DNA from 4 places in the Bacillus pretiosus genome. Region 1 is predicted to be linked to each of the others. Evidence: a T-box and tRNA genes for the amino acid it is inferred to sense, from the RefSeq annotation. Region 1 holds a T-box; the other regions hold tRNA genes.

Region 1 (7,036 bases):
CATTAAAATGTAGTTTGTAATATCCACTACATTGCTAATTGGACGAATGCCAGCTGCCATAAGGCGCGTTTGCATCCACATTGGTGATGGACCAATCTTTACGTTCTTCACCATTTTTGCAATATATAATGGGTTTTCTTCTTTCGCTTCTACACTTACAGAAATGTAATCAGAAGTTTTTTCTGCTGTTTCTTGTAAGCTGATAGCTGGAAGTTTTACTTCACGGCCATAAATAGCAGCGACTTCATATGCAACACCTAACATGTTTAAGCAATCTGCACGGTTTGGTGTTAAACCAAGCTCAAGTACTTCATCATGTAAGTTTAAAATTTCAAGTGCGTCTGCACCAACTTCAGCGTCACTTGGGAAGATGAAGATACCGTCTGCATATTCTTTTGAAACTAACTTTCCATCAATACCAAGCTCTTGAAGCGCACAAACCATACCGTGAGAAGCTTCACCACGTAGTTTTGCTTTTTTAATTTTGAAGTTGCCAGGAAGTACAGCACCAACTTTTGCAACTGGTACTTTTAAACCTTTTGCAATGTTAGCAGCTCCACAAATAATTTGAACTGGCTCTTCTTCACCGATATCGATTAAACATTTGCTTAATTTATCAGCTTCTGGGTGTTTTTCACATTCTAATACGTGACCAACTACAACACCTTTTACACCTTTATTTAATAATTCAACACCTTCTACTTCAATACCACTTTTCGTGATTTTGTCTGCTAGTTCTTGTGCTGTTACATCTTTAATATCTACATACTCTTGTAACCAACGATATGATACGAACATACTTATCCTCTCCTTCCCTTACGCTCGTTTGAATTGTTGTAAGAAACGTACATCATTTGTATAGAAATGACGAATGTCATCTACGCCGTATTTCAACATTGCGATACGCTCTGCGCCCATACCGAATGCGAAACCTTGATATTCTTTTGAATCATAACCAGCCATTTCAAGTACGTTCGGATGAACCATACCTGCGCCTAAAATTTCGATCCAGCCAGTTCCTTTACAAGTGCCGCAACCTTTGCCGTGACACATCATACAAGAAATATCCATCTCTACAGATGGCTCTGTGAATGGGAAGAAACTTGGACGAAGACGGATTTCACGATCTTCACCGAACATCTTTTTCACGAATACTTGCAGTGTACCTTTTAAGTCACTCATGCGAATGTTTTTATCAATTACAAGACCTTCAATTTGCATGAATTGGTGTGAATGCGTCGCATCATCGTCATCGCGGCGATACACTTTACCAGGACAAATAATTTTAATTGGGCCTTTTTCTTTATTATTTTCCATCGTACGTGCTTGCACAGAAGATGTATGTGTACGTAGTAACGTTTCTTCTGTAATGTAGAATGTATCTTGCATATCACGCGCTGGGTGATCTTTCGGTAAGTTTAATGCTTCGAAGTTGTAGTAGTCTTTTTCTACTTCTGTTCCTTCAGCTACTTCATACCCCATACCGATGAATACATCTTCAATTTGCTCAACAACAGCTGTTAACGGATGGTGACAACCTGTTTCAACAGGACGGCCTGGTAGTGTAACATCAATTGTTTCCGTAGCTAATTTCGCTTCAATTACTGCTTTTTCTAAGTTTCCAATTTTGTCTTCTAAACGCGTTTGAATCGCTTCACGTACTTCATTTACTAATGCTCCCATACGTGGACGCTCTTCTGCTGATAATTTTCCCATGCCGCGTAATACTTCTGTAATTGGACCTTTTTTTCCTAAATACGCTACGCGTACGTCGTTTAAGCCCTTTAGCTCTTTCGCTTCTTCAATAAGCTCTAACGCTTTTTGCTTTAGCTCTTTTAAACGTGCTTCCATTTGGAACCCTCCTAATTTTAAAAATAAAAAAACCTCGCTCCCAAAAAGGGACGAGGTAAATTCGCGGTACCACCCTAAATTGACAGACCAGGTCTGCCCACTCATTAGTTATAACGATCAATTCTGACCGGAACGCCTTTACATATATATGGTCCTGGCGTCAACTCCAGAGGTGAATTCACTTCCGTCTACCATAAGAATGCTTTCAGTCTAAGGCATTCTCTCCCTATATGGCGATTTTGTAAGTTACTCTTCTCTATCAACGTTTTTCGTTATTTAACTTTTAATATAATATACTTCAACTTATTATAAGAAGTTTTTTATTTGTTCGCAACTGGGCTTTGTAAATAATACGTTAAAATCCCTGCTGCAACCGCAACATTTAATGATTCTGCCCCGCCGTAAATCGGAATATACAAGTTTTGATCCGTTTTTGCAAGAATTTCTTGGCTTACGCCGCTTCCTTCATTTCCTACAATTAATGCAAAACCACCAGCTGGTGTTACTTCACCATACGGAACTCCATTTTCAAGAGCTGTTCCATATACAGGAACGTTATTTTCTCTTAACTTGTCTACCCACTCTTCTAAGTTCCCTTTTACAACTGGTAAATGGAAAATAGAACCTTGTGTAGAGCGAAGCACTTTACTATTATATGCATCAACGCACCCTTCTCCAAGCACAACAGCATGAATACCAGCTGCATCAGCTGTACGAATAATTGTCCCTAAGTTGCCCGGGTCTTGAAGACCATCTAATAAAAGAAACTTTCCATCTGCAAGAGCTACTTCACTCTCGTGTTTCTCACAAACAGCAAATACCCCTTGCGTCGTTTCTGTTTCACGGAGTACTTTTACGATTGCTTCAGGTACGATATACATTTCCACATCATTAACTGTCCAATCTTTCGGAAGATCTGTCTGATCAGAAACGATAAGTTCTGTTACAACTCCTGCTTTTAAAGCTTCTTCCACTAAGTGGAATCCTTCTACAAAAAATAAACCTTTTTTATCGCGCTCTTTTTTCGTCTGCAGCTTTTTCCACTGCTTCACACGCGGATTTTGCACTGAATCAATGTTTTTCATAATATGTATTTCCCTCTCTTCTTGTCTTATCATTATAGCCTATTTTTCATACATATTTACATAAAAAAGAACAAAAACTAACGTCAGTTTCAATTCTGAAGAAGAGGTGAAAATAATGAGTTTTAATTTACGCGGTGCTGTATTAGCGAATGTATCTGGAAATTCACAAGATCAATTACAAGAAACGATTGTCGATGCAATTCAAAGCGGTGAAGAAAAAATGCTTCCAGGTCTTGGCGTTTTATTCGAAGTCATTTGGAAAAATGCTGATGAAAATGAAAAACACGAAATGTTAGGAACACTAGAGCAAGGATTAAAAAAATAAACAATAAAAGGTCACCTTAGAAAAAAACTAAGGTGACCTTTTATGTCTATAAAATTTTTCTTCTCCTAAACATTTCTACTTTACTAACGCTACACAGATGGAGTACAATATTCAAAATACATTTAAACCGATCGATTTTCTTTATAGACACCATTAGATAAAAGGAGTGAATGTTTTATGCAACGTATTACGCTTGAACAAGTTTTTAAACATCACATTACACAAAAATATGTAAACCGTTCTGGAATGGTCCACGCGATTGCTGTCGCTTACCATGCGTTTCACTTAGCGAAAAAGCATCATGCCTCAGTCGATGCTGCAACAAAAGCTGGTTTCCTTCATGATATCGGACATCACACATGGTACAGCGAGGGAGAATGGGATTATGACTTGTATAAAAAGAATGATATACATGCGATTAAAGGAGCAGAAAGAGCTCATAAATTGCTTATTAGATTAGGAGAACATCCGAAACTAGCAAAAGAAATTTCTATCGCGATTCTTCTTCATACAGATTCTTTCTTAGTACAGCAAGAAATTGAAAGAACATCTCTTCAAAACATTATTAAATGGGCAGACGAAGCAGATGAAGAACCGGGCGGAGCGCACCATTATAGAACGATTTCTTATGAAAAAGCATTAAGAGCTATTCAACAGTTAGACCGATTGGTAGAACGTGAATTGCAAATAGAGCAATCAAAATCGAATAACAAGGCAGAACATAGTTATCAATGAGAAAGAGGCATCACTATAGGGTGATACCTCTTTTATTATTTTATGGAAAATACACCTTTATATGTAATATTTAAATATTACATATAAAAACAAAATACTTTATAATTAAATATACAAATATAAAGAGGTGATTTTACAAATGCAACCCGCTACACAACTTTCTAATGAACAGAAATACTCTATGTCATGGGGACAATTTATTAGCTCCGTTTTATTCGCTTTTTTCGGAACCGGACTTATTACTGTGTTCCTCGCAATGCCCTTAACAATTTATACAGCCGGTCTTACAGATAAAAAACAAATTGCCCTGTATGAATCTATTGCAAATACTGCAAGTATCGTATTACAACTAGCCGTGTTGTTATTCTTCATTTTTAAATTCGAACCCGCAAAAAAATTACTACTAAAATCTTTTAACTTTAAAGCACTTAAAGAATGGCGTACATACGTATACTTACTTCTTTTCTTCGCTACAAATATTTTACTCAATTACATCTTGTTAAATTATATGTTCCAAGACGCAACAAAGCAGCAATCTTCCGCACTTAACTTAGACGTTTTCAAGCAGTATCAAATATTATTACTTCTCGGCTTCGCAATACTTACACCAATTTTTGAAGAGCTGATTTTCCGTGGTTTTATACTCCGCTTCTTCTCAGAACGCTTTCCATTTTGGATTGCAGCTATCGTAACAAGTTTCTTCTTCGGTATCGCTCATACATACTCACTTGGCGTAATGGTAATTACTTTCTTCATGGGATTATTAATGGCTATTTTATGTAAAAAAACAAAATCCATTATTCCAGCTATGTTATTTCATATTATGAATAATATGTTGGCATTCTTGAGTTAGAAAGAGGTATCATCGCGATACCTTTTTTATTAATTCGTATCATTACTTCTCATTTCTATCAATTTATACATATTTATTAATAATATCCAAAATAAACCTCATGTAGTAAAATATAACTGATTACTATAGAAGGAGACTATATATGTTGAGCTTACTTTGGGTTGTTTATATGCCACTTCTTGTTTTATGCGGATTGTTCGGTGGTATTTTTTTAATTGTTACTAGCATGAAACATCGTAAATTATTTGTTGGTTTAATGGGGCTACTTAGCTTCTCCTTTGTCACACTACCTTTTGTTTTTTGGGGCATGGGAGTGGATAGCAATGCAATCCTCCCTATTTCAACAACTTTATATTGGATACTGTTTTCTTTAACTGGATTATTAGCAGGGATAAGTGGAGTCCAAACCAAAATTAAAAGTATACGTAATATGGGATTCATTATTTTCATCGCTGGTATATTAGGGGTTATCTTCTGGTTACTCATGACTGTAGGTGATTCATACTATATATAATATTTTTTAGAACCCCATAAATCGGAGGTAATACAAAAGTGTTCGGAATATTAACTTGGATGATTTTCGCTCTTACTTTGATGTTATGCGACTTCATCGTTGGCATTTTTTTAATTATTGCTGGTATTAAATGTCGTAAATCACTTACTATTATGGCTGGTTTCATTAGCATATCGCTTATTGTTGTTCCTATCATTTGTATAGGTTATGGAATAGATTTAGAGGGGATTGTTCCAATTTCGGGAACTTTATATTGGTGTTTCTTCTCTTTGGCTGGACTATTAGCTATTATAAGCGGAAGACAAATATCCAGTATTCGTGCTATGGGAATGGTTTTATTTATAACAGGACTGTGCTCCGTAACTGGTTATCATTTTTTATATTTAACTCTTTAAACAGACAAAAAAGCAGGGAAATTAATTCCCTGCTTTTCTATTTGGTTTATTGCCTGATGGTAAGAAGAACGATAATACCCAAGCAATCCCTGCGAGTATCGTCGCAATTAAGAAGGCATCGTTAATACCGTTAATTGCAGATAACTTCGAAATTTGTCCAAATAATAGTTGCGTGCTCATCGCATCTCCTGCTTGCGCTGATCCAGCGATCGCTGCTAAACTTTGCCCCATGCCGTGTACTTTATCAACTAAGATTGGGTTTGACGTTGTTAACATGTTGCCGTAATCTGCTACGTGAGCAGTCGTTTGCTGCGTCATAAGTGTGATTAAAATCGCTGTTCCAATTGAACCAGCTACTTGTCTTGACGTATTTTGCGTTGCTGTACCGTGAGAAATTAATTTCATCGGCAGTGCGTTCATACCTGCTGTCATAATTGGCATCATAATGAATGACATACCAATCGAACGTATAATATAATCCGTCATAATAACGCTATACGGTGTATCCATCGATAACGTTGTGAATTCATATGTCGCAAACGTTGTAATGGCTAAACCGACAATTGCTAACGGACGAATACCATACTTATCAAATAGTTTACCTGCAATGGGTCCCATGATCCCCATAATTAATGATCCTGGAAGTAGTAATAAACCTGATTCTATCGGTGTGAAACCGCGAATGTTTTGCAGATATACCGGAAGTAATAACATACCTCCGAATAATGCCATCGTAACAATTGCATTAATTACTAAAGTAAAAGTAAATACTGGGTATTTAAACACTTGTAAATCAAGCATTTTGTTGTCCGTTGTTAGCTCTCTCCAAATAAATACCGCAATACCTACTACACCAATGATAAGTGAAATAACAACCTCTGCACTAGTCCAACTATTATTTCCTGCTTCACTAAATCCGTACAATAAGCTACCTAGTCCAATACTTGAACTAACAACACCGAATACATCTAACTTCGTTTTAGATACCGGCTGAGCTAGTGTAAAGAATTTTAAAGATAGGAATGTAATAATTAAACCGATAATAAACATCGCATAGAACATTAAGTTCCAGCTATAGTTTTCAATCACCCAGCCCGTTACAGTTGGTCCGATAGCTGGTGCTAAAATCATCGCTACACCTAGTAATCCCATCGCTGCTCCGCGCTTATGAGGCGGGAATAATGTCATGAAAATATTCATACCAACCGGCATTAAAATACCTGCACCCACCGCCTGAATAACGCGGCCCGTCATCATCATTGTAAAGTTTCCTGAAAT
Region 2 (7,036 bases), 290 kb from region 1:
AGAAAATGATGAGTTTTATGAAGCAAATGCTCAATTAGATTTACCGGTGTTCGTTTACTGGAAACAAGGTGAATCAGAGCCAAGCAGAATGCGTGTGCTTCAAGATCAAACATTCTCAGTTATGTCTTTAAACTCAAAAGTAGAAGGAAATATTAAACCTGGTGCATTCTTAAATGAACGTGGATATTTAGATGAGAAATTTGATTATACAAAGCTTGGTGTAAAAGTATATGCAACAGATTCTTACCGTCATAAGTTTGAAGGCTCACTTGATAAATACGGTTACTTCAAATTGAATGGACTTCCTGTTAATAAACGTGATTATAACTTATACGTGGAGGTTCCAGGACATTTAACAAGCCGACTAACTACAAAACTAGGTACTGAAAAAGATGGTAAACTACTTGGTCAATATTATTATGCACGACCTGACGAAAACCTTGCTGGCGATGTAAATGCTGATAAAGTAATTGATATGAAAGATGCTGAAATTATCGCTAGCAACTATGGTAAAAAAGGACTATCTGTGAAAGACGGCGACCTTAACAAAGATGGCATTGTCGACGAAAAAGATATTCGTTTCGTTGAAAAGAACTTCTTGAAAAAAGGACCAGATGCATCTAAATCACAAATACCTGTTGAAAAATCAAAAAGCGGTACACTGGCAGATATTTTAAAGAAATTAGGATTAACACCTAAAAAATAATAATAAAGAGCACTCTATATAAAGTAGAGTGCTCTTTTCTATAAACGACCCTTATCCAGCAAAAGGGGTATATTGGGGATATACAAGGGAAACCGGAAAAGGAATTTATATTAAATTATATAAAAACTCAGAGGTAGGAAGCAGTTTCCCGCCTCTGAATTATTTAGCAATTATTATAGTACTGGTGCCATTGTTTCTTTTAATACTTTTACAGAATGAGCGAATTTCGCTTTTTCTTCTTCATTTAGCTCAAGTTCTACGATTTCACGTACACCTTCGCGGTTAATAACAGCTGGAACACCTACGAAAGCATCTTTCTCACCATATTGTCCTTCAAGGTATGCAGATACAGTTAATACGCTGTTCTCGTTGCTTAAGATTGCTTTAGTTACACGAAGTAGTGACATACCGATTCCGTAGTAAGTTGCACCTTTACGCTCGATGATATGGTAAGCTGCATCGCGTACATTTTCGAAGATTTTATCTAAGTCTTCTTGTTTGTACTGCTCGTTGTTAGCTAAGATTGTTTCTAACTTTTGTACACCTACAGTAGCGTGGCTCCATACTGGAAGTTCAGTGTCACCGTGCTCACCAACGATGTAAGCATGAACGTTACGTGGATCTACATCTAAGTAGTCACCTAACATGTAACGGAAACGAGCAGAGTCTAAAGTAGTACCAGAACCGATTACGCGCTCTTTTGGTAAACCAGATTCTTTCCAAGTTACGTAAGTTAAAATATCAACTGGGTTAGTTGCGATTAAGAAGATTCCATCGAACCCGCTATCCATAATGCCGCGAACGATTTGTTTAAAGATCTTTGTATTTTTCTCAACTAAGTCTAAACGAGTTTCACCTGGCTTTTGTGGTAATCCAGCAGTGATAACAACTAGATCTGCATCTTTACAATCTGCATAGCTACCGCTCCAAACTTTTGTTGGTGATGGAGAGAATGGTACCGCATGGCTTAAGTCCATTGCTTCCCCTTCTGCTTTTGCTTCATTAACATCTACTAATACGAATTCTTCAGCTACACCTTGGTTGATCATTGAGTAAGCGTAACTACAACCTACAGCTCCTGTTCCTACTAATACTACACGATTGATACCTTTTTTCATGGTAATTTCCCCTCTCTATTGTTCACATATATTTTTTTATGATTGTTTAAGTAATTAATTAAAATACTAATTTAATGTTGTTTAACTTCTTTACATTCATATTGTAGCACGTATTATTGTGAAAAAGTTCACAAATTATGACCTATTTGTGAACTTTTTCACATAGAGTGTAAAGTTGATGGAATAGGTGTGGAATCCATCTCAATGGAGACGTTTTCTTTAGATTGTGAAAGGGATTTTCTTATGTTTTTGTCGGTAAGTGAAATTATATCAGCGATTTTTTAAATATATGGACCGTAACTCCAAATATATCAGCGATTTTTGCAATATATCGACTTACCGACAAAAACCGACAATGATAACAGCATAACAAACGCCATCCTTTCTGTATATTTCTACAAAAAGAATAGCGTCTTTTGATTATATGGATACAAATTTATCTTAGCTGGACAGCGATGTTTTTTCCATACACGTCAAATTAACATACCGTCACTTATTAACAGTCAATAAACATGTGAACCTAGCAAAGCTCTTTAATTATTGTAGCAACACAGTCGTTTTTAAATCTTCAGCACCTCCATTTTTTAATGTATCATTTAGATCACTAAGATACGTAGGTTCAATTGTTAAGGATTTTGGAGGATTATCCATTGGTGGAAGAGCTAAAACAATATGGTGTCCGTATAGTCCCGTGCTACCAACTTGCAAGCTGACTCCTTCGTAGATTTTTCCTTTATCATCAGTTACGGTATAATCAAGTGCTGGCCAGCTATCATTAGCTTCCATTTCTTTTGGATAATCAAAGGTCAAATCAATCCTCGTTGAAAGTGAAGAAAAGGTTACTTGATTTACTGTTAATGCATATAAATTATCTTTCGTTGATGTTTTTATATTAGGAGTGAATTTATGAATCTCACCTTCAACTTTTGTAAGAGGAAATGCTACGTTCCATATTCCTGTTTGTTCAAATAAATCTTTCCCATGGACGGAAACATCAATTTTATCACCAAATTCACCGTAATTAGCCAGAGTAAATTCATGCTGCTCAATAATGGTGTTTTGTCCTTTTGACTTCTGTGAAGTAGAACCAATTGCAGCTCTGACTTCTTTCCCATTAATGGTTATATAACTAAATCCAGCTTTCTCTTCATTACTTTTGGAAATAGGATTCTCTCCTTTGTATTCCACCGTGACCACTAAACGTCCACCATCGTAAACAGCTTCTTTCACATTCATCGTTAAACCACTATGACTATCTCGTCTCTCAATTGATGTGGCAAGCTCATCCTTTTCAATTTTATCAGAAGCAATATCATTAAATTGTGCATAAATGGAGCCTATAACTGGAACACCCGATAATGTCTTTGCCATGGTAGGAGAAATGAATCCAAAACCTAAGAGAGAAACACATATTCCACAAGCAATAAGACTAGAATACTTAATTGTTTTTTTTCTACGGTACTGATTTTTCTTAGCTTGAAGCATGGCTGTTTTTTCTCTTTGAATTAACCGATCTTCTGGTATAGGAATATCATTGATATGGTGATTAATTTCTTCTTTATTCATAACTATATCCCTCCTTTAAAATGGGGCGTAAGGCTTGCTTTGCTCGATGTAATTGAGATTTTACCGTTCCTTCTGGAGAATTAAGAACCTCAGCAATTTCCTTAATAGATAAATCGTGATAATACCTTAATAAAATAATGGTTTTGTAAGTAGGATCTAAGAAATTAAATGCCTCGGTTAAATCCAGCGATTGCTCTAATTTATTCATGCTCTCTTCTGTACATAAATTAGATAACATTTCATCATTCACAACAAATTGTCTAGAGGACTTTCTTACAAAATCAATGGATTTAAAAACAAGAATTTTAGTAATCCAACTTTGAAATTTCTCCGGCTTTTTTAATTTTCTCAATGAAAGATATGCTTCATAAATTGTTTCTTGGTATATATCCAGTGCATCTTGTTCATTTCTTACATAAGAATAGGCTGTTCGATATAGCTTTGGGCGAACAAAAGTAATAAGTTGTTCAAATGCTTGATCATTTCCTCTTGTTGCTTAGTTTACTAGATAGGCTATGTCCATTTTTATTTCTTCCTCCCTTTACTAATATAGTCGAATGAGAGAATAAAAAGGTTGCAAAAATAAATGCATATATATAAATCTCCTACAACTTATTGCAATAATTACTATCAAGCATTAAAGACACAAAAAACCCATAAAAAAAAGCAGACTATCCAAAGTCCGCTTTTACACAACAAAAAAGAGATAGCAGATTATGCTATCTCTTTTAGTATGACCCGTACGGGATTCGAACCCGTGTTACCGCCGTGAAAGGGCGGTGTCTTAACCACTTGACCAACGGGCCAATTCTGGCAGAGAAGAAGGGATTCGAACCCTCGCACCGCGTTCGCGATCTACTCCCTTAGCAGGGGAGCCCCTTGAGCCACTTGGGTACTTCTCTATAATATGGCTCCGCAGGTAGGACTCGAACCTACGACCGATCGGTTAACAGCCGATAGCTCTACCACTGAGCTACTGCGGAATAATTATGGTGGGCCTAAATGGACTCGAACCATCGACCTCACGCTTATCAGGCGTGCGCTCTAACCAGCTGAGCTATAGGCCCATAATTGAAAAGCGGGTGAAGAGAATCGAACTCTCGACCAGAGCTTGGAAGGCTCTTGTTTTACCACTAAACTACACCCGCATTAAATTGTAAATGGTGAGCCATGAAGGATTCGAACCTTCGACCCTCTGATTAAAAGTCAGATGCTCTACCAACTGAGCTAATGGCTCATTTTGAAAGTGGTGCCGACTAGAGGACTTGAACCCCCAACCTACTGATTACAAGTCAGTTGCTCTACCAGTTGAGCTAAGTCGGCTTGCGACTTCAAAATGGTGGCTCGGGACGGAATCGAACCGCCGACACGAGGATTTTCAGTCCTCTGCTCTACCGACTGAGCTACCGAGCCTTTATGTAAAAAAATGGCGGTCCCGACCGGGGTCGAACCGGCGATCTCCTGCGTGACAGGCAGGCATGTTAACCACTACACCACGGGACCATTTGGTTGCGGGGACAGGATTTGAACCTGCGACCTTCGGGTTATGAGCCCGACGAGCTACCGTGCTGCTCCACCCCGCGATGATAAAATATTTAATTTAGAAAAAATGGAGGAGGTAGAGGGATTCGAACCCCCGCGCGACTCTCGCCGCCTGTCGGTTTTCAAGACCGATCCCTTCAGCCGAACTTGGGTATACCTCCGAGATATAAAGCTTTAGTGGTGGACCTTGTAGGACTCGAACCTACGACCGGACGGTTATGAGCCGTCTGCTCTAACCAGCTGAGCTAAAGGTCCTTTATGGTAGCGGCGGAGGGGATCGAACCCCCGACCTCACGGGTATGAACCGTACGCTCTAGCCAGCTGAGCTACACCGCCATAAAATATATTAAAATAAGTGGAGCCTAGCGGGATCGAACCGCTGACCTCCTGCGTGCAAGGCAGGCGCTCTCCCAGCTGAGCTAAGGCCCCGTGTTTTTGGAAAATCGGGAAGACAGGATTTGAACCTGCGACCCCCTGGTCCCAAACCAGGTGCTCTACCAAGCTGAGCCACTTCCCGTTAATAAAAGCGCGCCCGAGAGGAGTCGAACCCCTAACCTCTTGATCCGTAGTCAAACGCTCTATCCAATTGAGCTACGGGCGCATATGGTGCCGAGGGCGGGGGTCGAACCCGCACGGTGGTCACCCACCGCAGGATTTTAAGTCCTGTGCGTCTGCCTGTTCCGCCACCCCGGCATGTCATATTGAAAATTGGAGCGGAAGACGGGATTCGAACCCGCGACCCCAACCTTGGCAAGGTTGTATTCTACCACTGAACTACTTCCGCAAGACATGTATGAGTTATTTTATTAAAAGTGCGGGTGAAGGGAGTCGAACCCCCACGCCAAAGGCGCTAGATCCTAAGTCTAGTGCGTCTGCCAATTCCGCCACACCCGCATATTAATTATTCAAAGAAAAAATGGGGCGACTGATGGGAATCGAACCCACGAATGCCGGAGCCACAATCCGGTGCGTTAACCACTTCGCCACAACCGCCATGATTTTCTGGTGCCGACTAGAGGACTTGAACCCCCAACCTACTGATTACAAGTCAGTTGCTCTACCAATTGAGCTAAGTCGGCTAAATGGTGGAGGATGACGGGATCGAACCGCCGACCCCCTGCTTGTAAGGCAGGTGCTCTCCCAGCTGAGCTAATCCTCCATTTGCCTGGCAACGTCCTACTCTCACAGGGACAAGGTCCCAACTACCATCGGCGCTAGAGAGCTTAACTTCCGTGTTCGGTATGGGAACGGGTGTGACCTCTCTGCCATCATTACCAGACTATATTCATTTAAGACAAGAATCATTGTAACTTATTTAACTTTTAAAGTCAACAAGTTTTTTATATTCTTTCAAAACTAGATAACATTGCTTCATATTATATGGTTAAGTCCTCGATCTATTAGTATTCGTCAGCTCCACATGTCACCATGCTTCCACCTCGAACCTATCAACCTGATCATCTTTCAGGGATCTTACTAGCTTACGCTATGGGAAATCTCATCTTGAGGGGGGCTTCATGCTTAGATGCTTTCAGCACTTATCCCTTCCGCACATAGCTACCCAGCTATGCCCTTGGCAGAACAACTGGTACACCAGCGGTGCGTCCATCCCGGTCCTCTCGTACTAAGGACAGCTCCTCTCAAATTTCCTACGCCCACGACGGATAGGGACCGAACTGTCTCACGACGTTCTGAACCCAGCTCGCGTACCGCTTTAATGGGCGAACAGCCCAACCCTTGGGACCGACTACAGCCCCAGGATGCGATGAGCCGACATCGAGGTGCCAAACCTCCCCGTCGATGTGGACTCTTGGGGGAGATAAGCCTGTTATCCCCGGGGTAGCTTTTATCCGTTGAGCGATGGCCCTTCCATGCGGAACCACCGGATCACTAAGCCCGACTTTCGTCCCTGCTCGACTTGTAGGTCTCGCAGTCAAGCTCCCTTATGCCTTTGCACTCTACGAATGATTTCCAACCATTCTGAGGGAACCTTTGGGCGCCTCCGTTACACTTTAGGAGGCGACCGCCCCAGTCAAACTGCCCACCTGACACTGTCTCCCGGGTCGATAAGACCCGTAGGTTAGAATTTCAATACAGTCAGGGC
Region 3 (7,036 bases), 1.4 Mb from region 1:
ACTACACCCGCAAATATGAAATAAATATAAGATATTAGAATAACTTATGTAAAGTAGTATAGCATGTAAAAAAAACGGAAGCAAGAATTTTATCGAAAAAAGTCGAAAAAGTGATGAGTATCTCATCACTTTTTCAATTCTTTATCAATCGCCTTCTTCATACTATCCAAATCAGGGTTTGCAAGATTTCCGTTTATATATACTGAAGGAGCACCTTGAACTTTTAATTTTTGAGCACGATCTGAATCTTTACGTACTTTTTCTTTTATTTCTTTACTGTGTAAATCTTTCTTAAATTGTTCTACATCAACTTTCGGAAGCTTCTCTTTCACAATGTTAAGAAGTAATTCTTCTGTAATCCATTCTTCCGTGTCTTTCTTTTGACTTTGATAAATCTCATCGTAGAAAATCCAGAATGAATCTTGATCTTGTTTATAAATTGCTTCACCAGCTGCTGCACCTAAATCAGAGTCTTTTCCGATAAATGGGAAGTTAATAAAGTATAACTGCACTTTACCTTTATCGATATACTCTTCTTTTAATCGTGGTAATACTGTTACATCCCAAGTACGACAAGCAGGACATTTGAAGTCTCCAAATTCAACTACCTTAACTGGGGCATCATCTTTCCCTAAAGATTGTTGTGTGGAATAAGCAAACATCTCATTCCCTTTATCTTTTTTGTCATTTATGATGCTATACGCAATTGTTCCGATTACAATCAATACTGCGATAGAAAAAACTACACCAAGAGCCATGAGTTTATTTGATTTCATATACATTCCTCTTTAAATTCATATTCTGTATACAGCATTGTACACAATACACATAATATCAACACTTATATACGTCACGCAATGAACACGCTCACATAAATTACAAAAACACAATAATTGTGACGATATTGTGTCACAATTTGTCACAATTTATTCAAAAAAAGGAAGCTCCTATGTAGGAACTTCCTTTAGCTTACTGCTTTTTCACGAGCACTCTTTAACATCGACTGCTCTGTTTTTATATCATGACGAATTACTAACTTCTCACTAACTGCTTGCACATACTCATTATGATTGATATAGCCTTCTTTCTCCATTAATCTCAAAACGACATTTCGTCTCTCTACGGCCTTATCATAATTTTGTGCAGGTGAGTAATAAGCGGGTGCCTTTACTACAGCAGCCATCATTGCACTTTCAGCCAACGTTAATTGGCTCACCTTTTTACCGAAGTAAAGGTTTGCTGCTTTTTCAATTCCCCATGCTCCTTCTCCGTAATAAATATTACTTACATACAATTTTAAAATTTCATCCTTCGTAAATGTCCGTTCAATTTTTTTCGTATAAAAAATTTCTTTCCACTTACGAGAAAATGTACGTTCATTCGTTAAAAAGGCATTTTTGGATAACTGTTGTGTAATTGTGCTTCCGCCTTGCACAACACCACCAGCTTTTATATTCTCAACAGACGCTCTGACAATCGCTATATAATCTAAACCGTTATGATGATAAAACCTTTTATCTTCTGTCGCAATAAATGCATGTGTTAATGATTCTGGCACCTCTAACTTAGCAGGTACATGTAATTTACTAATATCACTTTGCTCGATCATTATATTTCCAATGAATAATAACGTACAACTTAACAATAATAATAAAATAATGGCTTTATAAAAGAATTTAGTCATTGGATTTAATGCAACTTTTTGATGATAGTTCACCCTAGATAATACTCGTTCTTTCATCTTAAACACCTCTTTTCCACACAGCGTATAACTCTTACTTTAAGAATACCTTGTTGTAAAAAAATATCCCATCGATTTCTCTTACACGTACCTTACATCATTGTAAGGTATAAAAAAGTATTGTATCACAGTCCTTTTTTATCTACTATTCATCTGAAATATTGAATATAGATTATGCTAAACCAATAACAGAGTATACCTTAAGCCTATACTTCCCTATTAAAACATCCTATTTTCATTATATCATCTACAAAAATATATATTTGTAAGTATCTAGTAATCTAAATGTATACAATATATCATACATTATACAGAACAAACGTTCCTGAAATCAATACTAGCACTATTATTATTTTGACCTTTTTCTTAAACAGTATACAAAAAAGAGTAGTGATTTGATTGTATCTCAAACCGGCTACTCTTTTCTTCACAATCTACCTATTAAATTATATGGCTGCACTTCCCACGTTTCGTACGGAATACAATGTGTTGCTCTCATCGCATCAAGCGTTCTGGATTTCATATGAGGACGCGTTATATACTCATCTATATTCTCTTCATTTAAAACAACAAATTTAGCCTCTTGTATTTCTTCAGGCTGAATTTGTATTTCACCGCTCACGTATGCCACTTTAAAAACAACACCTAGAATGTGCATGGAAGCATTATAATAAACTCCTGTAATACCGATAGGCTTCACCGTTAATCCTGTTTCCTCTTTTATTTCCCTACAAACAGCTTGATCGAGCGCTTCTCCTTCTTCCACCTGTCCTCCTGGCAACTCCCACGTATCCGATCGCCAATGTACTTTAGCTAATAACACTTCGTCTTTTTCATTTGTTAAATAACCTGCTACAGCAACGATATGCTTTGGTGTTTTATGTTCCATATTAAACCTCCTAGAAATAATGATTATTTCATATATCCCTATAAGCATATTCCCTGTCTAAAACAAAATACCTTTACTAATTCATCCTCTTAATTAACTTCATGAAAAAAAGCCCCTATCCGTTAAATGAACAGGGGCTTCTATCGTATTATTCTCCTAAGTCTACGTTGTGGTAAACTTGTTGCACATCTTCTAGATCTTCTAATGCATCAACCATTTTTTCAAATTGTACTTGAGCCTCTTCAGGAAGTTCTACATCACTTTGTGCAAGCATTGTTAATTCTGCAACTGTGAATTCTTCAACACCAGCATCTTTAAGTGCAGATTGTACGGAATGGAATTGATCAGGTTCAGCATACACGATAACAGAATCTTCTTCTTCTAGAATGTCACGTGCATCAACATCTGCTTCCATTAAAATTTCAAGAACTTCATCTGATGTTTTACCTTCAAGACCGATAACAGCTGTCGCATCAAACATGTAAGCTACAGAACCGTTTACACCCATGTTACCACTGTTTTTGCTAAATGCAGCTCGTACATCTGCTGCAGTACGGTTTACGTTATTTGTAAGTGTATCTACAATTACCATAGATCCATTTGGTCCGAATCCTTCATAACGAAGCTCGTCATAATTTTCTTCTGAACCGCCTTTTGCCTTTTCAACTGCACGATCAATAATTGTTCTTGGTACGTTGTATGTTTTCGCACGTTCTAATACAACTCTAAGCGCTTGGTTTGATTCTGGATCTGGCTCGCCTTGTTTTGCTGCCACATAAATCTCACGTCCAAATTTCGCGTATATACGGCTTGTATTTGCATCTTTTGATGCTTTTTTTTCTTTAATATTATTCCATTTACGACCCATACTTTCCACTCTCTTTCCCGTTTTAAATCTACATAAAAATATTAATATGAAATATAATGTGTATTCAACACATTTTTAAAAGAAATATAAAAAGTTCATTTTTGATTCATATTACAGACATAATATAAATTACTATCATTTTGTTCTTTCGACAAGTTATATTATACATGAATTTCTACATTTATTACGAATTTTAGAAGCACATAGTATAATTTAACAAAAAAGACTCTAACAGAAATGTTAGAGTCTTTTTATATAGCCGATACATATTTCCATAATATTCCCATAACTACTTTCTATTGTTGTATAATAAAAAAAGGAAAAAATTTGAAGAGAGATGGAGGGAGAAGTATGACACATTCACATGAGAAAAAAGCACATGGTCTGAAAGGAATAGGAGAGAAGTTAAACCCAACTATCTATCAAGTGAGATTCATGAAATTAGATGAACCAATTCAATTTGAGTCATTTCCTGAATTAAAGGAATTAGGAGATTGGTTGAGTACTTCAACGCACATGTGGGCGTGCCACTCAACTATGTACAAGTACAACAAAGAAGAGTTTGAAAAGAGGTTTTTAGAAATTACAAACTTAACCGTTGATAATGTACTAATATCTACTGGTGCTGTCGGATTTAACTTCATGTCACCGGGTTGGAGAAATTCTCTCTAGAGTGCTCGAAGGGAATATTGTATATACAATATTCTGCTGGAATTTTATAGAATATCACAATTAAAAGGATAAAAATGAATGTTTGTTTTTATCCTTTTAATGTTTCGCAGTCTACTCACCGTACACTTTTTGTACTTATTTTGTCATATAATGAAAAGAAAATACAAAAAAACTCTATACTAATTGTATAGAGTTTTTTTCGCCGTTCATGATACCGATGGTCGGGGTCGAACCGACACTCCCGAAGGAACACGATTTTGAGTCGTGCGCGTCTGCCAATTCCGCCACATCGGCACAAAAGAAAGGCGGCAACCGGATTTGAACCGGTGGTAAAGGTTTTGCAGACCTCTGCCTTACCACTTGGCTATGCCGCCATGTTAAATTTTATTGGAGCGGAAGACGGGATTCGAACCCGCGACCCCAACCTTGGCAAGGTTGTATTCTACCACTGAACTACTTCCGCAAAATGGCTGGGCTAGCTGGATTCGAACCAGCGCATGACGGAGTCAAAGTCCGTTGCCTTACCGCTTGGCTATAGCCCATCGAATTCTTACTTAATTATATGTAAGTATCAATTAAATTATTTGTAATTTTAAAAATAAAAATGGGGCGACTGATGGGAATCGAACCCACGAATGCCGGAGCCACAATCCGGTGCGTTAACCACTTCGCCACAACCGCCATGTTGTGTAAATATATTTGGCAGGGGCAGTAGGAATCGAACCCACACTGGAGGTTTTGGAGACCTCAGTTCTACCTTTAAACTATGCCCCTATGTAAATGGTGGAGGGGGGCAGATTCGAACTGCCGAACCCGAAGGAGCGGATTTACAGTCCGCCGCGTTTAGCCACTTCGCTACCCCTCCGAAACTTACATGGTGCCGGCTAGAGGACTTGAACCCCCAACCTACTGATTACAAGTCAGTTGCTCTACCAATTGAGCTAAGCCGGCGTATATTATTAAGATAAATGGTGGCTCGGGACGGAATCGAACCGCCGACACGAGGATTTTCAGTCCTCTGCTCTACCGACTGAGCTACCGAGCCTTATTAAAATGGCGGTCCCGACCGGGGTCGAACCGGCGATCTCCTGCGTGACAGGCAGGCATGTTAACCACTACACCACGGGACCATTTGGTTGCGGGGACAGGATTTGAACCTGCGACCTTCGGGTTATGAGCCCGACGAGCTACCGTGCTGCTCCACCCCGCGATAATACTATTCATATAATTTATATGGTGGAGGATGACGGGATCGAACCGCCGACCCCCTGCTTGTAAGGCAGGTGCTCTCCCAGCTGAGCTAATCCTCCAAAAGTGGTGACCCGTACGGGATTCGAACCCGTGTTACCGCCGTGAAAGGGCGGTGTCTTAACCACTTGACCAACGGGCCAAATATTATAAATCCTATGGCGGAGAGCAAGGGATTCGAACCCTTGATACGCTTGTGACGTATACACGATTTCCAATCGTGCTCCTTCGGCCAACTCGGACAGCTCTCCAATGGCTCCGCAGGTAGGAATCGAACCTACGACCGATCGGTTAACAGCCGATAGCTCTACCGCTGAGCTACTGCGGAATAATATTGCCTGGCAACGTCCTACTCTCACAGGGACAAGGTCCCAACTACCATCGGCGCTAGAGAGCTTAACTTCCGTGTTCGGTATGGGAACGGGTGTGACCTCTCTGCCATCATTACCAGACATTATTCTTTTGAGACAATCATTATTATAACTTATTTTCTTTAAAAGTCAACAAGTTTTTTATGTTCTCTCAAAACTAGATAACATTGCTACATATTATATGGTTAAGTCCTCGATCTATTAGTATTCGTCAGCTCCACATGTCACCATGCTTCCACCTCGAACCTATCAACCTGATCATCTTTCAGGGATCTTACTAGCTTACGCTATGGGAAATCTCATCTTGAGGGGGGCTTCATGCTTAGATGCTTTCAGCACTTATCCCTTCCGCACATAGCTACCCAGCTATGCCCTTGGCAGAACAACTGGTACACCAGCGGTGCGTCCATCCCGGTCCTCTCGTACTAAGGACAGCTCCTCTCAAATTTCCTACGCCCACGACGGATAGGGACCGAACTGTCTCACGACGTTCTGAACCCAGCTCGCGTACCGCTTTAATGGGCGAACAGCCCAACCCTTGGGACCGACTACAGCCCCAGGATGCGATGAGCCGACATCGAGGTGCCAAACCTCCCCGTCGATGTGGACTCTTGGGGGAGATAAGCCTGTTATCCCCGGGGTAGCTTTTATCCGTTGAGCGATGGCCCTTCCATGCGGAACCACCGGATCACTAAGCCCGACTTTCGTCCCTGCTCGACTTGTAGGTCTCGCAGTCAAGCTCCCTTATGCCTTTGCACTCTACGAATGATTTCCAACCATTCTGAGGGAACCTTTGGGCGCCTCCGTTACACTTTAGGAGGCGACCGCCCCAGTCAAACTGCCCACCTGACACTGTCTCCCGGGTCGATAAGACCCGTAGGTTAGAATTTCAATACAGTCAGGGCGGTATCCCACCAGCGCCTCCACCGAAGCTAGCGCTCCGGTTTCAATGGCTCCCGCCTATCCTGTACAAACTGTACCAAAATTCAATATCAGGCTACAGTAAAGCTCCACGGGGTCTTTCCGTCCTGTCGCGGGTAACCTGCATCTTCACAGGTACTATAATTTCACCGAGTCTCTGGTTGAGACAGTGCCCAAATCGTTACACCTTTCGTGCGGGTCGGAACTTACCCGACAAGGAATTTCGCTACCTTAGGACCGTTATAGTTACGGCCGCCGTTTACTGGGGCTTCAGTTCAGAGCTTCGCTTACGCTAACCCCTCTCCTTAACCTTCCAGCACCGGGCA
Region 4 (7,036 bases), 1.6 Mb from region 1:
ATACGTGGCAAAACATTATGTGGTGCAAAATCAAATGCAATCACAAGCTCAAACGGCTCAACCTACTTCCATTCCAGCAGTTTTCAAATTCCCTACTCAAGGAAGAATTAGCTCAACCTTTGATATACGTTGGGAACAAATGCATTATGGTATAGATATTGCGGCTCAAGGTAATGTCTCAATCCAGGCGGCAGCTGCAGGTAAAGTTGTGAAATCATATTATTCAGCTAGCTATGGCAATGTTGTGTTCATCGCCCATCAAATAAACGGGAAATTATATACAACAGTCTATGCACACATGAAAGATCGCACTGTACAAGCTGGTGATCAAGTACAAGCTGGACAATTAGTAGGTCATATGGGAAACACAGGTCATTCATACGGGCAACATCTTCATTTTGAATTACACAATGGAGAATGGAATTTTGAAAAAACAAATGCAGTAAACCCACTGCCATATTTAGTTAGGTAAATTGTATGCAACGCAATATCAATATACCTCTCTTAATTGAATACTTCGCCTTTTTAGGTTTAATCTGTTGTTTAATCATTTACAATACAAACACTGTATTTTTATCTATTATCATTGCTTTTGTTACTTTAGAAATTATGATGGAATCCTTTCAAGTACAACTAAAACAAAAAATTGCTCATATATATAATGCCATCTTTCTATTAAGTGCCCTAATAACAAATATTATTAGTAATGGTTTTTATTTATCTACCGTATTTCCTGTATTCTTTATGGCTGTTTTATTATTCATAGCTAGATACATTCATGTCCCTAATACCAAAAAACACGAACAAGAAGCTTAGAAAGAGGAGACACTGTGTACCGATCTTTCAAAGATAATCCGATAAAATATATATTGAATTTATACACAAAAATAAATACTTTTTTTGGTATACAAGGAAGTAATACGGCACAATTTCTCCTTTATGGAATGTTATTTCTCGTCTTAATTGCGTTCTCCTTGCTTTACTAATAAAAAAAGGATCTCACATAAACTTGAGATCCTTTTTAATTTATATAGAAAATGCTCTTTATCCGCAAGCATATTTTTCATAAATAAAGCTAAGATTATATTTTTTCTCTAAGCTCATTCTTTGTTCATCATCACACCAATAGAACAGAATATCATGAATTGTTGCATAACGCTTATTTTTAAGAAATAGTTTAAAGAATGATGGTAAACAATCATGTAATTGTATAAATATATAATTGCGTAATATTTCTTCTTTATATTCAATGCCCTTACAAATATACAATAATTCTTCACAATAATACGCATGTTGTGGAACTTGAATCATTTCGAAAAATGGCACATATGATAATAGTTTTCCGATGAAATGATCATATCGATCCATTATTCCTATCGTCATGTGCTCCATCATATCTTTCATTACATATAAATAATCATCTACATGAGTAGTCTTGAGTGGGTCTAATCGATCTGAAATTTGAGAAAGTACAGCTCTTTGACAAGCTAACACCGCTTGACTAGGTCCATAGTATGATAGGAAGTCTGTACACTTACGATATTTTCGTAATAAGTCATGTGTATATAAGTCATATACAAAAGTATTACAATACATTGCTAGACTCATCATATCACTATTTAATTGCTCTTTTGATAGAGATTTAGCTCTCTTACACATATAAAAGAATGTAAATTCTAATACTTCTTTATGGGATAATAAATGTTTACAGTCCGTTATACATTTCTCATTAAATTTAACTCTATCCCAAATTGCTACATCCTCATCAGTTAATTCACCAATACGATATTTAATAATTAAATAGTTTAAAGCAACCGCTTGTGTCAAAAGATCCCACGTTTCATATTCCAATGAAGTGTGAACAAACTCAGCTAGGCCTTGAGTTACCATAAAAGTATTTGCTTCTTCATACCAGCCAATCTCTTGGCATAAACGAAGAATACGTAATAAAGTTGGAATTTCATCTTTATGAAACTGTGGTAAATTTTTTGCTTTATCCATTCCATATACGATAAATGCCGCTAAATTTTCTTCTTTATAAAATTCTTTTTCTTTCCACACTAATATAGTTCTTTCTTTCCCTTCACCTTTCGGATGACAAGGTACAAGTAAAGAAAATAATTCAGCGAAATTATTTGGTTCTATATATGTATCTGTAACCAAATTCCAATTTGGATCGCGCTGTATAGCCCTCATATAATTCCCCTTCCCTTTTGTCTACATAGGAAATATTAATCCATTATTACATCATTAACAATAAATATTGTTATATTCGAAATCTATCATAATACTTATATCTATCAGTATATCATTTTTTCTCTTATTTAAAATTAGGAATGACAAATTTAAATAAACTGTTGAAATTACTAACTGTATACTTATTATATAATGGCTCAGATACATCATGCTAACATATTAGCTTAACCCTATATACTAGAATAATGTATCTGATTTTTATACGTAACTTATTCCACTAATTAAAGTCTCACTTCATTCCGTATGCTCTGATATTTCACTTAAAGCAAATCCCGCTTGATCATCTGCCGATTCTTTTATAGCTAAATCTCCTAGTGCTAACATCCCAACGAGTTGACCACTCTCAACTACTGGCAATCGTCTAATTTGATACTGTGCCATTAACTCTGTAGCCTTTTCAATAGGTTCATCTGGAGAAACTGAAACAATGTTTGTTGTCATTACATTTGTAATTTTATTAGATCCAGGATGTTTCTCAGCAATCCCTCGAACAACTAAATCTCGATCCGTAACAAGACCAACAACTTGCTCATTTTCAACAACCGGAATCAATCCAATCGATTCTTCTTTCATCTTTACAGCAGCCTCATATACATTGTCTAGCGGTGTACAATGTACAACATCAGTACTCATAAAGTCTCTCACTCGTGTCATTTTTGTCTCCTCCTTTTTATACATACCATAGCTTTTCCTAAATCCCTTTATTTATTTCAGGAAAATCAGTTGATAAAGGAGGATTCCACAAAATAAAAAAAGAGTCAGCATATTGCTGACTCTTTTTTTTATGACCCGTACGGGATTCGAACCCGTGTTACCGCCGTGAAAGGGCGGTGTCTTAACCACTTGACCAACGGGCCATGGCTCCGCAGGTAGGACTCGAACCTACGACCGATCGGTTAACAGCCGATAGCTCTACCACTGAGCTACTGCGGAATAATATATGGTGGGCCTAAATGGACTCGAACCATCGACCTCACGCTTATCAGGCGTGCGCTCTAACCAGCTGAGCTATAGGCCCATACACTTTTACAGGGGCAGTAGGAATCGAACCCACACTGGAGGTTTTGGAGACCTCAGTTCTACCTTTAAACTATGCCCCTAAAGGATGCCGACTAGAGGACTTGAACCCCCAACCTACTGATTACAAGTCAGTTGCTCTACCAATTGAGCTAAGTCGGCATAAAAAAATGGTGGCTCGGGACGGAATCGAACCGCCGACACGAGGATTTTCAGTCCTCTGCTCTACCGACTGAGCTACCGAGCCAACATAAATGGCGGTCCCGACCGGGGTCGAACCGGCGATCTCCTGCGTGACAGGCAGGCATGTTAACCACTACACCACGGGACCATTTGGTTGCGGGGACAGGATTTGAACCTGCGACCTTCGGGTTATGAGCCCGACGAGCTACCGTGCTGCTCCACCCCGCGACAATATAATGTTTTTTTAAAAAATGGAGGAGGTAGAGGGATTCGAACCCCCGCGCGACTCTCGCCGCCTGTCGGTTTTCAAGACCGATCCCTTCAGCCGAACTTGGGTATACCTCCATGAAGGAAAAAATAAAAATTTTATTATTATATGTATCTAAACCATTTAAAAAGAAAATGGAGGAGGTAGAGGGATTCGAACCCCCGCGCGATTCTCACCGCCTGTCGGTTTTCAAGACCGATCCCTTCAGCCGAACTTGGGTATACCTCCGAGACATATAATAAATAAAGTGGAGCCTAGCGGGATCGAACCGCTGACCTCCTGCGTGCAAGGCAGGCGCTCTCCCAGCTGAGCTAAGGCCCCATGTTTTTGGGAATATCGGGAAGACAGGATTTGAACCTGCGACCCCCTGGTCCCAAACCAGGTGCTCTACCAAGCTGAGCCACTTCCCGTTAATAAAAGCGCGCCCGAGAGGAGTCGAACCCCTAACCTCTTGATCCGTAGTCAAACGCTCTATCCAATTGAGCTACGGGCGCATATGGTGCCGAGGGCGGGGGTCGAACCCGCACGGTGGTCACCCACCGCAGGATTTTAAGTCCTGTGCGTCTGCCTGTTCCGCCACCCCGGCATGTCATATTGAAAATTGGAGCGGAAGACGGGATTCGAACCCGCGACCCCAACCTTGGCAAGGTTGTATTCTACCACTGAACTACTTCCGCAAGACATGTTTGAGTTATTTTATTAAAAGTGCGGGTGAAGGGAGTCGAACCCCCACGCCAAAGGCGCTAGATCCTAAGTCTAGTGCGTCTGCCAATTCCGCCACACCCGCATATTTATTTAAAATGGTGAGCCATGAAGGATTCGAACCTTCGACCCTCTGATTAAAAGTCAGATGCTCTACCAACTGAGCTAATGGCTCTTAATGGCTGGGCTAGCTGGATTCGAACCAGCGCATGACGGAGTCAAAGTCCGTTGCCTTACCGCTTGGCTATAGCCCATTAATTAAGAATGGTGGAGGGGGGCAGATTCGAACTGCCGAACCCGAAGGAGCGGATTTACAGTCCGCCGCGTTTAGCCACTTCGCTACCCCTCCGACATATATGGTGGAGGATGACGGGATCGAACCGCCGACCCCCTGCTTGTAAGGCAGGTGCTCTCCCAGCTGAGCTAATCCTCCATTTTGCCTGGCAACGTCCTACTCTCACAGGGACAAGGTCCCAACTACCATCGGCGCTAGAGAGCTTAACTTCCGTGTTCGGTATGGGAACGGGTGTGACCTCTCTGCCATCATTACCAGACTATATTCATTTAAGACAAGAATCATTTTAACTTATTTAACTTTTAAAGTCAACAAGTTTTTTATATTCTTTCAAAACTAGATAACATCGCTTCATATTATATGGTTAAGTCCTCGATCTATTAGTATTCGTCAGCTCCACATGTCACCATGCTTCCACCTCGAACCTATCAACCTGATCATCTTTCAGGGATCTTACTAGCTTACGCTATGGGAAATCTCATCTTGAGGGGGGCTTCATGCTTAGATGCTTTCAGCACTTATCCCTTCCGCACATAGCTACCCAGCTATGCCCTTGGCAGAACAACTGGTACACCAGCGGTGCGTCCATCCCGGTCCTCTCGTACTAAGGACAGCTCCTCTCAAATTTCCTACGCCCACGACGGATAGGGACCGAACTGTCTCACGACGTTCTGAACCCAGCTCGCGTACCGCTTTAATGGGCGAACAGCCCAACCCTTGGGACCGACTACAGCCCCAGGATGCGATGAGCCGACATCGAGGTGCCAAACCTCCCCGTCGATGTGGACTCTTGGGGGAGATAAGCCTGTTATCCCCGGGGTAGCTTTTATCCGTTGAGCGATGGCCCTTCCATGCGGAACCACCGGATCACTAAGCCCGACTTTCGTCCCTGCTCGACTTGTAGGTCTCGCAGTCAAGCTCCCTTATGCCTTTGCACTCTACGAATGATTTCCAACCATTCTGAGGGAACCTTTGGGCGCCTCCGTTACACTTTAGGAGGCGACCGCCCCAGTCAAACTGCCCACCTGACACTGTCTCCCGGGTCGATAAGACCCGTAGGTTAGAATTTCAATACAGTCAGGGCGGTATCCCACCAGCGCCTCCACCGAAGCTAGCGCTCCGGTTTCAATGGCTCCCGCCTATCCTGTACAAACTGTACCAAAATTCAATATCAGGCTACAGTAAAGCTCCACGGGGTCTTTCCGTCCTGTCGCGGGTAACCTGCATCTTCACAGGTACTATAATTTCACCGAGTCTCTGGTTGAGACAGTGCCCAAATCGTTACACCTTTCGTGCGGGTCGGAACTTACCCGACAAGGAATTTCGCTACCTTAGGACCGTTATAGTTACGGCCGCCGTTTACTGGGGCTTCAGTTCAGAGCTTCGCTTACGCTAACCCCTCTCCTTAACCTTCCAGCACCGGGCAGGTGTCAGCCCCTATACTTCGCCTTACGGCTTCGCAGAGACCTGTGTTTTTGCTAAACAGTCGCTTGGGCCTATTCACTGCGGCTTTCCGTTAAGAAAGCACCCCTTCTCCCGAAGTTACGGGGTCATTTTGCCGAGTTCCTTAACCAGAGTTCTCTCGCACACCTTAGGATTCTCTCCTCGCCTACCTGTGTCGGTTTGCGGTACAGGCACCTTTTATCTCGCTAGAAGCTTTTCTTGGCAGCGGGGAATCAAAGACTTCGCTCCATAAGGAGCTTCCCCATCACAGCTCAGCCTTCACGATAAGCGGATTTGCCTACTTATCAGCCTAACTGCTTGGACGTGCACAACCAATCGCACGCTTCTTCTATCCTTCTGCGTCCCTCCATTGCTCAAACGATAAAGAGGTGGTACAGGAATATCAACCTGTTGTCCATCGCCTACGCCTGTCGGCCTCGGCTTAGGTCCTGACTAACCCTGAGCGGACGAGCCTTCCTCAGGAAACCTTAGGCATTCGGTGGACGGGATTCTCACCCGTCTTTCGCTACTCATACCGGCATTCTCACTTCTAAGCGCTCCACCAGTCCTTCCGGTCTGACTTCACTGCACTTAGAACGCTCCCCTACCACTGATACCATTGGTATCAATTCGCAGCTTCGGTGGTGTATTTAGCCCCGGTACATTTTCGGCGCAGAGTCACTCGACTAGTGAGCTATTACGCACTCTTTAAATGGTGGCTGCTTCTAAGCCAACATCCTAGTTGTCTAAGCAACTCCACATCCTTTTCCACTTAATACACACTTTGGGACCTTAGCTGGCGATCTGGGCTGTTTCCCTCTTGACTACGGATCTTATCACTCGCAGTCTGACTCCTAAGGATAAGTCATTGG

The links. The T-box of region 1 lies ahead of pheS (phenylalanine--tRNA ligase subunit alpha). A T-box ahead of a tRNA ligase gene usually reads a tRNA of that ligase, here a tRNA-Phe.
Region 2: it has a tRNA-Phe gene. The T-box ahead of pheS (phenylalanine--tRNA ligase subunit alpha) is inferred to sense a tRNA for this amino acid. The anticodon was not compared.
Region 3: it has a tRNA-Phe gene. The T-box ahead of pheS (phenylalanine--tRNA ligase subunit alpha) is inferred to sense a tRNA for this amino acid. The anticodon was not compared.
Region 4: it has a tRNA-Phe gene. The T-box ahead of pheS (phenylalanine--tRNA ligase subunit alpha) is inferred to sense a tRNA for this amino acid. The anticodon was not compared.

The regions. Positions count from the first base shown of each region.
Region 1 is NZ_CM129593.1:4,406,596-4,413,631, forward strand. It holds gene pheT (phenylalanine--tRNA ligase subunit beta) at 1-798, opposite strand, end outside; gene pheS (phenylalanine--tRNA ligase subunit alpha) at 817-1,851, opposite strand; T-box leader at 1,895-2,123, opposite strand; gene ACU8YW_RS22680 (TrmH family RNA methyltransferase) at 2,172-2,969, opposite strand; gene sspI (small acid-soluble spore protein SspI) at 3,052-3,261, shown strand; gene ACU8YW_RS22690 (HD domain-containing protein) at 3,439-3,996, shown strand; gene ACU8YW_RS22695 (CPBP family intramembrane glutamic endopeptidase) at 4,136-4,849, shown strand; gene ACU8YW_RS22700 (DNA-binding protein) at 4,992-5,363, shown strand; gene ACU8YW_RS22705 (ammonia permease) at 5,402-5,758, shown strand; gene ACU8YW_RS22710 (DHA2 family efflux MFS transporter permease subunit) at 5,780-7,036, opposite strand, start outside.
Region 2 is NZ_CM129593.1:4,699,415-4,706,450, forward strand. It holds gene ACU8YW_RS24280 (S8 family serine peptidase) at 1-706, shown strand, start outside; gene ACU8YW_RS24285 (L-lactate dehydrogenase) at 880-1,824, opposite strand; gene ACU8YW_RS24290 (DUF4179 domain-containing protein) at 2,362-3,390, opposite strand; gene ACU8YW_RS24295 (sigma-70 family RNA polymerase sigma factor) at 3,383-3,850, opposite strand; tRNA gene ACU8YW_RS24300 (tRNA-Glu) at 4,125-4,196, opposite strand; tRNA gene ACU8YW_RS24305 (tRNA-Ser) at 4,202-4,292, opposite strand; tRNA gene ACU8YW_RS24310 (tRNA-Asn) at 4,299-4,373, opposite strand; tRNA gene ACU8YW_RS24315 (tRNA-Ile) at 4,381-4,457, opposite strand; tRNA gene ACU8YW_RS24320 (tRNA-Gly) at 4,468-4,538, opposite strand; tRNA gene ACU8YW_RS24325 (tRNA-Lys) at 4,552-4,627, opposite strand; tRNA gene ACU8YW_RS24330 (tRNA-Thr) at 4,638-4,713, opposite strand; tRNA gene ACU8YW_RS24335 (tRNA-Phe) at 4,728-4,803, opposite strand; tRNA gene ACU8YW_RS24340 (tRNA-Asp) at 4,818-4,893, opposite strand; tRNA gene ACU8YW_RS24345 (tRNA-Met) at 4,897-4,973, opposite strand; tRNA gene ACU8YW_RS24350 (tRNA-Ser) at 5,001-5,093, opposite strand; tRNA gene ACU8YW_RS24355 (tRNA-Ile) at 5,111-5,187, opposite strand; tRNA gene ACU8YW_RS24360 (tRNA-Met) at 5,192-5,268, opposite strand; tRNA gene ACU8YW_RS24365 (tRNA-Ala) at 5,289-5,361, opposite strand; tRNA gene ACU8YW_RS24370 (tRNA-Pro) at 5,376-5,449, opposite strand; tRNA gene ACU8YW_RS24375 (tRNA-Arg) at 5,460-5,533, opposite strand; tRNA gene ACU8YW_RS24380 (tRNA-Leu) at 5,537-5,625, opposite strand; tRNA gene ACU8YW_RS24385 (tRNA-Gly) at 5,642-5,716, opposite strand; tRNA gene ACU8YW_RS24390 (tRNA-Leu) at 5,746-5,826, opposite strand; tRNA gene ACU8YW_RS24395 (tRNA-His) at 5,850-5,925, opposite strand; tRNA gene ACU8YW_RS24400 (tRNA-Thr) at 5,936-6,011, opposite strand; tRNA gene ACU8YW_RS24405 (tRNA-Val) at 6,016-6,091, opposite strand; rRNA gene rrf (5S ribosomal RNA) at 6,096-6,211, opposite strand; rRNA gene ACU8YW_RS24415 (23S ribosomal RNA) at 6,313-7,036, opposite strand, start outside.
Region 3 is NZ_CM129593.1:545,457-552,492, reverse strand. It holds tRNA gene ACU8YW_RS02900 (tRNA-Gly) at 1-11, opposite strand, end outside; gene ACU8YW_RS02895 (DsbA family protein) at 126-776, opposite strand; gene ACU8YW_RS02890 (transglycosylase domain-containing protein) at 965-1,741, opposite strand; gene ACU8YW_RS02885 (NUDIX hydrolase) at 2,169-2,630, opposite strand; gene ACU8YW_RS02880 (YebC/PmpR family DNA-binding transcriptional regulator) at 2,779-3,498, opposite strand; gene ACU8YW_RS02875 (DUF3884 family protein) at 3,850-4,170, shown strand; tRNA gene ACU8YW_RS02870 (tRNA-Leu) at 4,383-4,464, opposite strand; tRNA gene ACU8YW_RS02865 (tRNA-Cys) at 4,474-4,544, opposite strand; tRNA gene ACU8YW_RS02860 (tRNA-Gly) at 4,559-4,633, opposite strand; tRNA gene ACU8YW_RS02855 (tRNA-Gln) at 4,638-4,712, opposite strand; tRNA gene ACU8YW_RS02850 (tRNA-His) at 4,776-4,851, opposite strand; tRNA gene ACU8YW_RS02845 (tRNA-Trp) at 4,871-4,944, opposite strand; tRNA gene ACU8YW_RS02840 (tRNA-Tyr) at 4,952-5,035, opposite strand; tRNA gene ACU8YW_RS02835 (tRNA-Thr) at 5,046-5,121, opposite strand; tRNA gene ACU8YW_RS02830 (tRNA-Phe) at 5,140-5,215, opposite strand; tRNA gene ACU8YW_RS02825 (tRNA-Asp) at 5,225-5,300, opposite strand; tRNA gene ACU8YW_RS02820 (tRNA-Met) at 5,304-5,380, opposite strand; tRNA gene ACU8YW_RS02815 (tRNA-Val) at 5,405-5,480, opposite strand; tRNA gene ACU8YW_RS02810 (tRNA-Glu) at 5,486-5,560, opposite strand; tRNA gene ACU8YW_RS02805 (tRNA-Ser) at 5,578-5,669, opposite strand; tRNA gene ACU8YW_RS02800 (tRNA-Asn) at 5,672-5,746, opposite strand; rRNA gene rrf (5S ribosomal RNA) at 5,755-5,870, opposite strand; rRNA gene ACU8YW_RS02790 (23S ribosomal RNA) at 5,971-7,036, opposite strand, start outside.
Region 4 is NZ_CM129593.1:750,510-757,545, reverse strand. It holds gene ACU8YW_RS03875 (SH3 domain-containing M23 family metallopeptidase) at 1-472, shown strand, start outside; gene ACU8YW_RS03870 (hypothetical protein) at 478-816, shown strand; gene ACU8YW_RS03865 (DUF3965 domain-containing protein) at 1,045-2,196, opposite strand; gene ACU8YW_RS03860 (CBS domain-containing protein) at 2,491-2,910, opposite strand; tRNA gene ACU8YW_RS03855 (tRNA-Glu) at 3,042-3,113, opposite strand; tRNA gene ACU8YW_RS03850 (tRNA-Asn) at 3,115-3,189, opposite strand; tRNA gene ACU8YW_RS03845 (tRNA-Ile) at 3,198-3,274, opposite strand; tRNA gene ACU8YW_RS03840 (tRNA-Trp) at 3,286-3,356, opposite strand; tRNA gene ACU8YW_RS03835 (tRNA-Thr) at 3,363-3,435, opposite strand; tRNA gene ACU8YW_RS03830 (tRNA-Phe) at 3,445-3,520, opposite strand; tRNA gene ACU8YW_RS03825 (tRNA-Asp) at 3,529-3,604, opposite strand; tRNA gene ACU8YW_RS03820 (tRNA-Met) at 3,608-3,684, opposite strand; tRNA gene ACU8YW_RS03815 (tRNA-Ser) at 3,709-3,801, opposite strand; tRNA gene ACU8YW_RS03810 (tRNA-Ser) at 3,860-3,952, opposite strand; tRNA gene ACU8YW_RS03805 (tRNA-Ala) at 3,973-4,045, opposite strand; tRNA gene ACU8YW_RS03800 (tRNA-Pro) at 4,061-4,134, opposite strand; tRNA gene ACU8YW_RS03795 (tRNA-Arg) at 4,145-4,218, opposite strand; tRNA gene ACU8YW_RS03790 (tRNA-Leu) at 4,222-4,310, opposite strand; tRNA gene ACU8YW_RS03785 (tRNA-Gly) at 4,327-4,401, opposite strand; tRNA gene ACU8YW_RS03780 (tRNA-Leu) at 4,431-4,511, opposite strand; tRNA gene ACU8YW_RS03775 (tRNA-Lys) at 4,526-4,601, opposite strand; tRNA gene ACU8YW_RS03770 (tRNA-Gln) at 4,606-4,680, opposite strand; tRNA gene ACU8YW_RS03765 (tRNA-Tyr) at 4,692-4,775, opposite strand; tRNA gene ACU8YW_RS03760 (tRNA-Val) at 4,784-4,859, opposite strand; rRNA gene rrf (5S ribosomal RNA) at 4,865-4,980, opposite strand; rRNA gene ACU8YW_RS03750 (23S ribosomal RNA) at 5,082-7,036, opposite strand, start outside.